3 regions of the Psychrosphaera haliotis genome follow, and region 1 is predicted to be linked to each of the others. Evidence: predicted binding sites of a transcription regulator. Region 1 holds the regulator's gene; each other region holds the start of a gene.

Evidence for each region. The regulator FliA, encoded in region 1, starts transcription of late flagellar genes. The targets are predictions, from matches to a motif close to CTAAAGNTNNNNNNNNNNNNGCCGATA.
Region 2: the regulator FliA is predicted to act here: its motif matches at 1,671-1,697, upstream of ABD009_RS13175 (DUF5610 domain-containing protein).
Region 3: the regulator FliA is predicted to act here: its motif matches at 1,285-1,311, upstream of pomA (flagellar motor protein PomA).

What each region holds. Positions count from the first base shown of each region.
Region 1 covers NZ_BAAAFQ010000004.1:182,380-185,644, reverse strand. The annotation lists gene ABD009_RS03510 (MinD/ParA family protein) at 1-733, shown strand, start outside; gene ABD009_RS03505 (RNA polymerase sigma factor FliA) at 744-1,469, shown strand; gene cheY (chemotaxis response regulator CheY) at 1,539-1,922, shown strand; gene ABD009_RS03495 (protein phosphatase CheZ) at 1,940-2,683, shown strand; gene ABD009_RS03490 (chemotaxis protein CheA) at 2,701-3,265, shown strand, end outside.
Region 2 covers NZ_BAAAFQ010000011.1:27,111-30,375, forward strand. The annotation lists gene rluF (23S rRNA pseudouridine(2604) synthase RluF) at 1-275, shown strand, start outside; gene ABD009_RS13175 (DUF5610 domain-containing protein) at 321-1,640, opposite strand; gene ABD009_RS13180 (glutathione S-transferase family protein) at 1,852-2,832, shown strand; gene ctlX (citrulline utilization hydrolase CtlX) at 2,925-3,265, shown strand, end outside.
Region 3 covers NZ_BAAAFQ010000006.1:179,395-182,659, forward strand. The annotation lists gene ABD009_RS09070 (flagellar motor protein MotB) at 1-480, opposite strand, end outside; gene pomA (flagellar motor protein PomA) at 484-1,245, opposite strand; gene ABD009_RS09080 (exodeoxyribonuclease VII small subunit) at 1,455-1,700, shown strand; gene ispA ((2E,6E)-farnesyl diphosphate synthase) at 1,706-2,590, shown strand; gene dxs (1-deoxy-D-xylulose-5-phosphate synthase) at 2,598-3,265, shown strand, end outside.

The DNA.
Region 1 (3,265 bases):
AAATACTGCAATTGCTTTGGCGCAAACAGGACTTAACGTTCTTGTGCTTGATGCTGACCTCGGGTTAGCGAATTGCGATGTTATGCTTGGGCTTCGCGTCCATAAAAATCTCTCACATGTATTATCAGGTGAGGCCGAATTAGACGATATTTTAGTCGAAGGCCCATCGGGTATAAAAATTGTCCCTGCAACATCAGGCTCAATCGATATGGTTGAGCTTTCTGCCGCCCAGCACGCTGGTTTAATTAGGGCTTTCAGCGAAATGAAAACGCCGGTTGATGTATTTATTGTCGATACCGCCGCCGGAATATCAGATATGGTGCTATCCTTCTCAAGAGCTTCTCACGAAGTTCTTTGCGTTGTGTGTGATGAACCAACTTCAATTACAGATGCTTATGCACTTATTAAGATATTGAATCGTGATCATGGCGTAGCGAAATTCAAAGTTGTTGCTAATATGGTAAGAACGATGAAGGAAGGGCGGGATTTATTCAAAAAATTGACTATGGTTACAGACAGGTTTTTAGATGTAACGTTGGAACTAACCGCCATTATTCCCTTTGATGATAACTTGCGTAAAGCGGTTCGTCGTCAAAAGGCTATTGTAGATGCGTTTCCCCGTTCACCTTCAGCGGTGGCATTTAAAACGTTGGCAGCAAAAATTAATAAATGGCCAACACCATCACATGCGTCTGGTAATTTAGAGTTTTTTTTAGAGCAACTGGTCAACTAAGAGGTTTCTGTTGAACAATAAAGTAGCGACCGCCTACGAAGCTCAACAAACATTGTCGAATGTTGTGGAAAAACATTCAGTTTTGGTAAAAAGGATTGCTCACCATTTAGCAGCTCGGCTGCCCGATAGTGTTTTAGTTGATGATTTAATTCAGGCTGGCATGATAGGACTTATTGAAGCATCTAAGAACTTTGATCACAGCAAAGGAGCGAGCTTCGAAACTTATGCGGGTATCCGTATACGTGGGTCTATGTTAGATGAGATGAGGCGTGGAGATTGGACTCCTAGGTCTGTTCATCGAAACTCAAGAATGGTTGCAGAAAAAATATCTCAACTAGAGTCTGCCTTAGGCCGAGACGTTAAAGACGTTGAAGTTGCAGAATCCTTAAATGTTTCAATCGACCAATATCATCAGATGCTGAAAGAAGCAACAAATGGCAAGGTGTTGGGTTTAGAAGACTTGGGTGTAACGGAAGATGTTATAGCCCCAGCAAGTGAAAGTGGTAAAGATTTAACTTATGGTGGGGTAGAAAAAAGCTCATTTAACAAGAGCCTATCAAGTACTATAAAAACCTTACCAGAAAGAGAAGCAATGATTTTGTCACTTTATTACGATGATGAGCTAAATTTAAGAGAGATAGGCGAAATTCTCAATGTTAGTGAGTCTAGAGTGAGTCAAATTCATAGCCAAGCACTTGTTCGATTAAAGTCAAGATTAAAAGATTGGTTGATTTAACTTGTATATTGCCAATTTTTATTAATAATAATTACTGTAAATTAATAATTTACCTCACTGGAGGATGCTTTGGATAAGAATATGAAAATTCTGGTTGTTGATGACTTTTCAACAATGAGAAGAATCATCAAGAACCTTCTTCGTGACTTAGGGTTTACTAATGTCTCAGAAGCAGATGATGGCAGCACAGCGTTGCCAATGTTACAAAATGGTGATTTTGATTTTGTAGTAACAGACTGGAATATGCCAGGAATGCAGGGAATCGATCTGCTTAGAGAAATTCGTAAAGACGATAAACTCAAGCATATGCCTGTAATGATGGTAACTGCCGAAGCTAAAAAAGAGCAGATTGTAGCGGCGGCCCAAGCCGGTGTGAATGGATATATTGTTAAGCCATTTACTGCAGCTACATTGAAAGGCAAGCTGGATAAAATCTTCGAACGATTAGAATAATCTGATAAGGGGTCGCTATGTCTGAAGAGACTAACCCGCAGATTTCGTTGGAAGACGCAAAAGCCCTCGTTGAGGCGCTTGAGGCTGGAGACAATGCATCTGCTAACATGATATTACGCGAAGTTACGAGTAAGGAACATGGTGAGCTTTTTGGTGAAGTAGGAAAGCTAACTAGGCAATTACACGACTCTCTAAGCAACTTTCAACTAGACCCTAAGATTGCAAATTTAGCGTCAGATGATATCCCAGATGCAAAAGAGCGTCTAAACTATGTTATGAAAGTAACAGAAGACGCAGCAAATAAAACAATGGACGCCATAGACACAGGGCTTCCACTGACAGATAAAATCAATAGTGATATTGTTAAGCTGAAACCCGAATGGGACAAGCTAATGCAACGTCAGATTGAATTAGGCGAGTTTAAGTCACTTTGCTATTCCATAAATGAGTTTATGGAAAGTGCGGAGACGGATAGCGCAAAAATTCATGCGATTATGACAGAAATTTTGTTAGCTCAAGACTTTCAAGATTTAACTGGGCAGGTTATCAAACGAGTTATAGAGCTTGTTAAAGAAGTTGAAGAAAGCCTGATTCACTTATTAACTGTTTTTGGTGAACCTAACCAAAATACAGCTAATGAAGCGAAGAAACCAGTCGATAACAATGGGGCAGAGGGACCGATTATTGATGCAGAGACTCGCGAAGATGCAGTTTCTAATCAAGATGAAGTTGATGACCTATTGTCTAGTTTAGGCTTTTAAATTAGGGGAGATGCCGAATGGCATTGGACGTGGATCAAGAAATACTACAAGATTTCTTAATTGAAGCAGCAGAAATTTTAGAGTTGCTATCAGAAGAGTTAGTTGAACTGGAAAACGATCCAGAAAACGCTGACCTACTAAACTCTATATTTCGTGGTTTTCACACCGTAAAAGGTGGCGCTGGATTTTTAGCATTGACTAATTTAGTTGATGCTTGTCATGGTGCTGAAAACGTGTTTGATATTTTGAGAACAGGCAAGAGAAGTGTAACACCAGAATTGATGGATGTTATCCTGCAAGCTCTTGATACCGTCAATGAGATGTTCGAACAGGTAAAAGCTGGAGATCAGCCAGAACCTGCAGCTCCCGAATTGCTAAACGCTCTACATCATTATTGCTCACCAGAAGGTGAGGCCCCAGCAGCACCAGCTGACGTAGCTCAAGAAGATAGTGCGGCAGACGATGACTTTTTTGACATCGATTCAGTAACTGACACTTCGCCAACAGATAACTCAGTGGAAGAATTCACGGAAGACGAGTTTGAAGCTTTATTAGATGAGTTACATGGTCAGCCTGCTGATA
Region 2 (3,265 bases), on a different contig from region 1:
AAAAAGGCATTCCAATACTTGGAACAGTGACAAAACCATGCCGAGTGAAATTACTTGGACCTAAGAAATTCTCTATCATTCTTACTCAAGGATTAAACCGACAAATTCGTCGTATGTGTGAATATTTAGGATTTGAAGTTACTAAGCTACAACGAACTCGAATTATGAACGTCGACTTAAAGGGCCTAAAGCCTGGACAATGGCGTGAGTTAACCAGCAAAGAAATGAACCAAATTAATCAAGCTGTTGCTGGTTCTAAAAAAACGGCAGAATAAAATCTGCCATTTAAATTACAAAGGGATGACTTGCTAAATTAGCGCTTAGTCATCAACCTTAGGTCCGCGAATTAACTCCAGACGACTTGACCATTGTTCAATAATGGAAGTTGAAAAAGAAGAAAAATCTATCGAGTAGTCTTGTTCTTCAGGCTTATTCAATAAGTCCATTTTTTGGAACAAGTCCGATAACAAATCTCTTGGATGAGCAAACAAGTCTTCCGTCTTCGCAAATTCACCTTTCAAATCAGCGGCGAAGTTCCCTAATGGCTCTAACTCTCTTAATGCGGCTGCACCAGGATTTAGAGAAACTTGTTCAGATTGATAAGCCTCCACAGCTTTAACGCTTGTGCTTTGGCTTAAATCCAGTGCAAAACCACTGATCTCAGATGAGTCGTATTCCAGCTCCATTGCTTTGTTAATAGCTTCTTGCATGTCACCGTCATAAAAGTCCGCCGACAAACTATTAATCTTTTCTAATAAGGCATTTATCGCTTCTAGTTCGTCTTCGTCTAAATCACCATCAATACTTAATGAAAACTGCTGCTGACTAACTACTTCGCTATAAGAGTAGGCATAGCTACCACTATATGAATTTCCATTGCCTTGGCCCTGACTAGAAAAACGACCACTACCAGACTCAACCGACGCACCTAAAAAGGCACTGGCATTAATCTTAATCCTGTCGCCATCTCGTGTTTCCAGTTCAAATTCAAACGAGCGAGACTCCTTTGACTGTAAAGACTGAAATAAAGCTTCACCAATACGCGCTGGTGGAACGGACTCTTCTGCAGAATCATCCGATTGATTTAAACTGGCTGGTTTTTCAATAACACTCTGACTTTCACCTAAGTATTCATTCGCAAGTTCAAATAACCCTTCTTTTACCTTTTGGGCGGTAAGTGAAATGTCGCTTTCAACATCACCTTCCAACAGCCCCATGTCAGATAAGATACCACTGGCTTCTTCATAACCTTGTTCAAAACCTTTAAGACCAGCTTCTATTCGGCTTTGCAATTGCTCTTGTGTTGCACCATCGGCTTTATCCATTTTTAAGCGGTTAGTTATAAACCCGAGAATTGCGCTAGATGACGCGTCTGAGCGTTTATCCCTTTGTTCAATTGCTGCCTGCTCTAACTTATTAGGCTTTGGATCTTGTGGAACTGAAATTGATTGCTGCACTCGCTTTTGCACCGTTTGATGAAAATACGAAAAACTGGTGCTAGATGTTGCGCCAGACAAGGTCACTAATGACGCTGGCGCTGACTTTTGAATTTGCTGTTGGCCATTTTGAGAATTTAGTTCGCCCTTACTGCTGGGTTTGCTCAGCCAATTTTGTAATTGAGTGGGGTCGAATTTAATCATTTTAATATACCTATGGTTGCCTAGCATTAATATCGGCTGACACACTGTAAAATTGAATGAATTATATACAAATATAACTCTTTTCTTTTAACCTGTTGATCAATAATTGCATTTATTCGAAAGGAATATGCAAGTTTTACTAATTATAGAGAATCCAAGCCTCTGCTAGACTCATAAAATACAAATAAGAGATTAAAATAGAGAGGACATAATGGGATTACTCGTAAATGGTAATTGGCAAGATAAGTGGTACGACACTGACAAAAGTGACGGTAAATTTGAGCGTGAAAGCGCACAGTTAAGAAACTGGGTTACCGCAGACGGAGAAGCTGGAGCAACGGGTAGTAAAGGCTTTATCGCAGAAAAAGGTCGATATCATTTGTATGTTTCTCTTGCCTGTCCTTGGGCACACAGAACGTTAATTTTTAGAAAGCTAAAATCCTTAGAGGATTACATCGACGTGTCTATTGTTAGCCCAGACATGTTAAACAATGGTTGGGAATTTGATAAATCAAATCACAGCACTGGCGATGCGCTATTTGATGCTCAGTATATGCACCAAGTATATACTCGAAATAAAAGCGACTACTCAGGCCGTGTGACGGTTCCTGTACTTTGGGATAAGAAAACTAACCAAATTGTAAGTAATGAATCATCAGAAATAATTCGAATGTTTAATAACGCCTTTAATCATTTGACGAACAGTTCACTAGACTTATATCCAAGCGAATTAAAGTCCGACATTGATGATGTTAATGACTTTGTTTACCACAACATAAACAATGGTGTTTATAAGTGTGGTTTTGCTACTAAGCAGGCCGCTTATGAAAAAGAATTTACAAAGCTATTTAATGCATTAGATGAGATTGAACACAGACTAACTACAAATCGTTATTTAGTCGGAAATACAATCACTGAGGCAGATTGGCGTTTATTCACAACCTTGATTCGTTTTGATGCGGTTTATGTGGGTCACTTTAAATGTAACCAAAGAACTATTGAGAGTTATCCACATTTATCCTCTTATTTAAGAGAGCTATATCAATGGCCAGGTATTGCGGAAACGGTCGACTTCTATCATATTAAAAGGCATTACTACTTCAGCCATACTATGATAAACCCAACGCAAGTTGTCCCTGCGGGCCCAGAAATCGACTACAACCGCCCACACAACCGGCATGAAATTGGTTAATATAAATACTTTCTGATTGTTTAAACAGAATAAAAGGCCGTACAATGCGACCTTATTATTATCTTGTTCCCCACAACATAAAAGGAAATATCATGAGTCAGGCACCTAAAGCTGTGGTTATGATCCGCCCACATCACTTTTTACCAAATCCACAAACGTCTGCCGATAATACCTTTCAAAGTGAAGCCGATAATAATAGGGCGCTAACAACACTGGCTTACGAACAAGTGTCTAACATGGCAAAGAAGTTAGAGGACAATGGTATAACAGTTCATTTATTTGAAGACGTCAGTAAAGCAACTCCAGACTCCGTATTTCCAAATAATTGGTTTTCAACACATGATGATGGCAAGTTAGCAATTTATGCCATGTACCCTGAAAACCGCCGCTTAGAAAGGCGCTCAGATATTATTGATAAGCTTGTGAATCAGTA
Region 3 (3,265 bases), on a different contig from region 1:
CTGTTGTGCTATTTTTTTCAATAGCTCGTTCACTTCTTCTTGTTCAGCGGCGGCTTCTGCCGAAGACTCAGACTCAGCTTCAGCAGTTGCTGAACTCATGCCACCACGCATTTCTGCTGTTTGTTCCTGGCGACCACCGGCGGACTCATCTTCACCCTCTTCAAATTCTAAAACCTGCTGAGTAATTTCAATAGTCTGTTGCTGAATAATTTCGATTGGCGTCGGTTCTGGCCTACCTGGACGAAACTCCTGCGCGATTACAGACGTTCCTTTTGGAATATCTTTTACTTCAATTTTATTTTGAACACCAAAGGCAAACTTCATAGAGCCCGCAATTTGCTTAAACTTAAGCACATCCATTTCGGCAAATGACAATAACAGTACAAAAAAGCACATTAACAGAGACATTAAGTCTGCAAATGTACCCATCCAACCGGGCAGCCCCTCGGGTGGACATTTTGGGCATTCTTCTTCAGACATCTGCTATTCCTCAGTATTAACTTCACGTTTGGAAGCAGCGAGGTAATTACGCAGAACACCTTCAATAACTTTCGGGTTTTGACCGTCTTGAATACCAAGTACGCCGTCCATAATAAGACTTTGGTTTAGCTTTTCTTCTTCAACTCGAAGTCCAAGTTTAAAACTCATTGGTAGTGCGATTACGTTTGCTAGGAAAGCTCCATACAACGTAGTTAACAATGCTACTGCCATTGCTGGTCCAATTGACTTAGGATCATCCATGTTTGATAGCATTGCTACAAGGCCAACCAAAGTTCCAATCATGCCCATTGCTGGGGCAATATCGCCTAAAGTTTTAAACATACCGGCGCCAAGTTCATGGCGTTCAGTAGTCAGTGAGATATCTTTTGATAAAGTGGCGCGGACAACTTCACCATCATGGCCATCAACTAGAAGGTCCACGCCTTTTTGTAAAAATGGGTTACTGATTTCCGCTTCTTCTAATGCTAAGAATCCACCTTTACGAGCAGAGTCAGCCAGTTCAACAATTTTTTCGATGAGTTCTTCAGGAGTTTCAATTTTAAACGAGAAGGCTTTACCCGCTATTTTGCCTACGGCGATAAATTGAGGGAGTGTGTAGTTAGACATAAGTACAAAGGTTGAGCCACCGAAAACAATAGCAATTGAAGGAACGTCAATAAACATCCCTAAACCACCACCTAATATCATGGCTAAAACAATAAAGCCGATGGCTCCGATCATGCCAACTATACTTGCTAAATCCACAATTTACTCCTGAAGGTGATTTCTATTACTAAGTTTAATTATCGACAGCAAAACTAGCAACTTAAATATTATCGGCAACTTAATGACTTAACCGAACAAAGTTTAATCGATTTACATTTATTCTAGCTCAATATAATTGAATAACCATGCCATTTGCGATACCTTTACCGGCTAATTTTGGCAGCTTTTAACCAAGTGAAAATCAACCTATGGCAACTCCTAAAGATATTACGTTTGAAACGGCAATAAGTGAATTAGAAACTATAGTTAATCAACTTGAATCTGGAGACCTAGAACTCGAGAAGTCGTTGGCGTTATTTGAGCGTGGTATTGAATTAACTCGACTAAGCCAAGGCCGTTTGCAAGAAGCTGAGCAAAAAGTACAAATTTTAATGGAAAAGCAGGGCAACTTAGATCTTCAACCTTTTTTTGAAAACGTTGGACAAGGCGAATAATTAGAATGACTATTTTGTCTGCTATCAAGGCAGTGCAAGAACGCACGGTAACTCACCTTGATGCCTTCTTAAACAATGCAAATATTGAAGACTCGCAATTAAAAGATGCTATGCAGTACTCTTTGCTACTAGGTGGTAAAAGAGTACGACCTTTTTTGGTCTATACCACTGGCCAAATATTGGGTGCGTCTAATGAAGATCTTGACGCACCAGCAGCTGCAATAGAAGCAATTCACACTTACAGCTTAATTCATGATGATTTGCCTGCAATGGATAATGATGACTTAAGACGTGGCCAACCTACTTGCCACAAAAAGTTTGACTATGCGACAGCTATTCTTGCGGGTGATGCCTTGCAATCTTTTGCGTTTGACCTAGTGACATCTCACACTTACCACGACGTTTCTGCAGAAAATCAACTAAGATTGGTCAACATTATTGCTAAGTCGGCAACTAAGATGTGTGCTGGGCAAAGCATTGATTTATTAAACACTGACAAAAAGCCAATGACTTTGGCAAATTTACAGGCGATGCATAACCTGAAAACAGGGGCACTTATTAAAGCTTCTGTATTAGCAGGGGCAATTACCGCCAATGCAACTCAAGGTCAAATAGAAGCATTAACTAAATACGCAGATGCAATTGGATTGGCCTTTCAAGTCTGGGATGACGTATTGGATATTACATCGGATACAGAAACACTAGGCAAGCCTCAAGGCTCTGACGAACAAGCAAATAAATCTACTTACCCAGCTTTGCTAGGTTTAGATGAAGCAAAATTAAAAGCACAGCAATTGGTAAATGAAGCCAACCTTGCGTTAGAACAAATCGACGCAGATACATCTTCATTAAGTCAATTGGCGCAATACATTATAGAAAGAGACCATTAGTAATTTTATGACTGTTAATATGGCGGATTATCCGAACTTACAAAAGGCATTATTGCCAACCGACTTACGTCAATTGCCACAAGAGCAACTTCACTCTGTTTGTGATGAATTACGTGCGTATCTTTTAAACTGTGTTAGTAAAAGCTCAGGGCATTTTGCTTCCGGCCTTGGCACTGTAGAGCTAACGGTAGCTTTGCATTATGTTTATAACACTCCATACGACCGTGTAATATGGGATGTTGGCCACCAAGCTTACCCTCATAAAATTATCACAGGTCGAGCTGACAAAATTCATACTATTCGTCAAAAAGATGGTCTTCATCCTTTTCCTTGGCGCGAAGAAAGTGAGTACGACACATTAAGTGTTGGCCACTCTTCAACATCAATAAGCGCAGCGTTAGGAATGGCAATTGCAGCTGAAGCTAAGCACGACGCCAATCCAAGTGAAGATATAAGAAAAGTCTGTGCTGTTATAGGCGATGGAGCAATGACGGCTGGTATGGCTTTTGAAGCCATGAACCATGCTGGCGACATTAAGCCTGATATGCTTGTAGTATTAAATGACAACGACATGTCTATTTCTGAAAATGTGGGCGCGTTAAACACTCACATGGCTAAACTTTTATCAGGAAACCTTTATACTACATTTAGAGAAAGTGGTAAGAAGCTATTAAG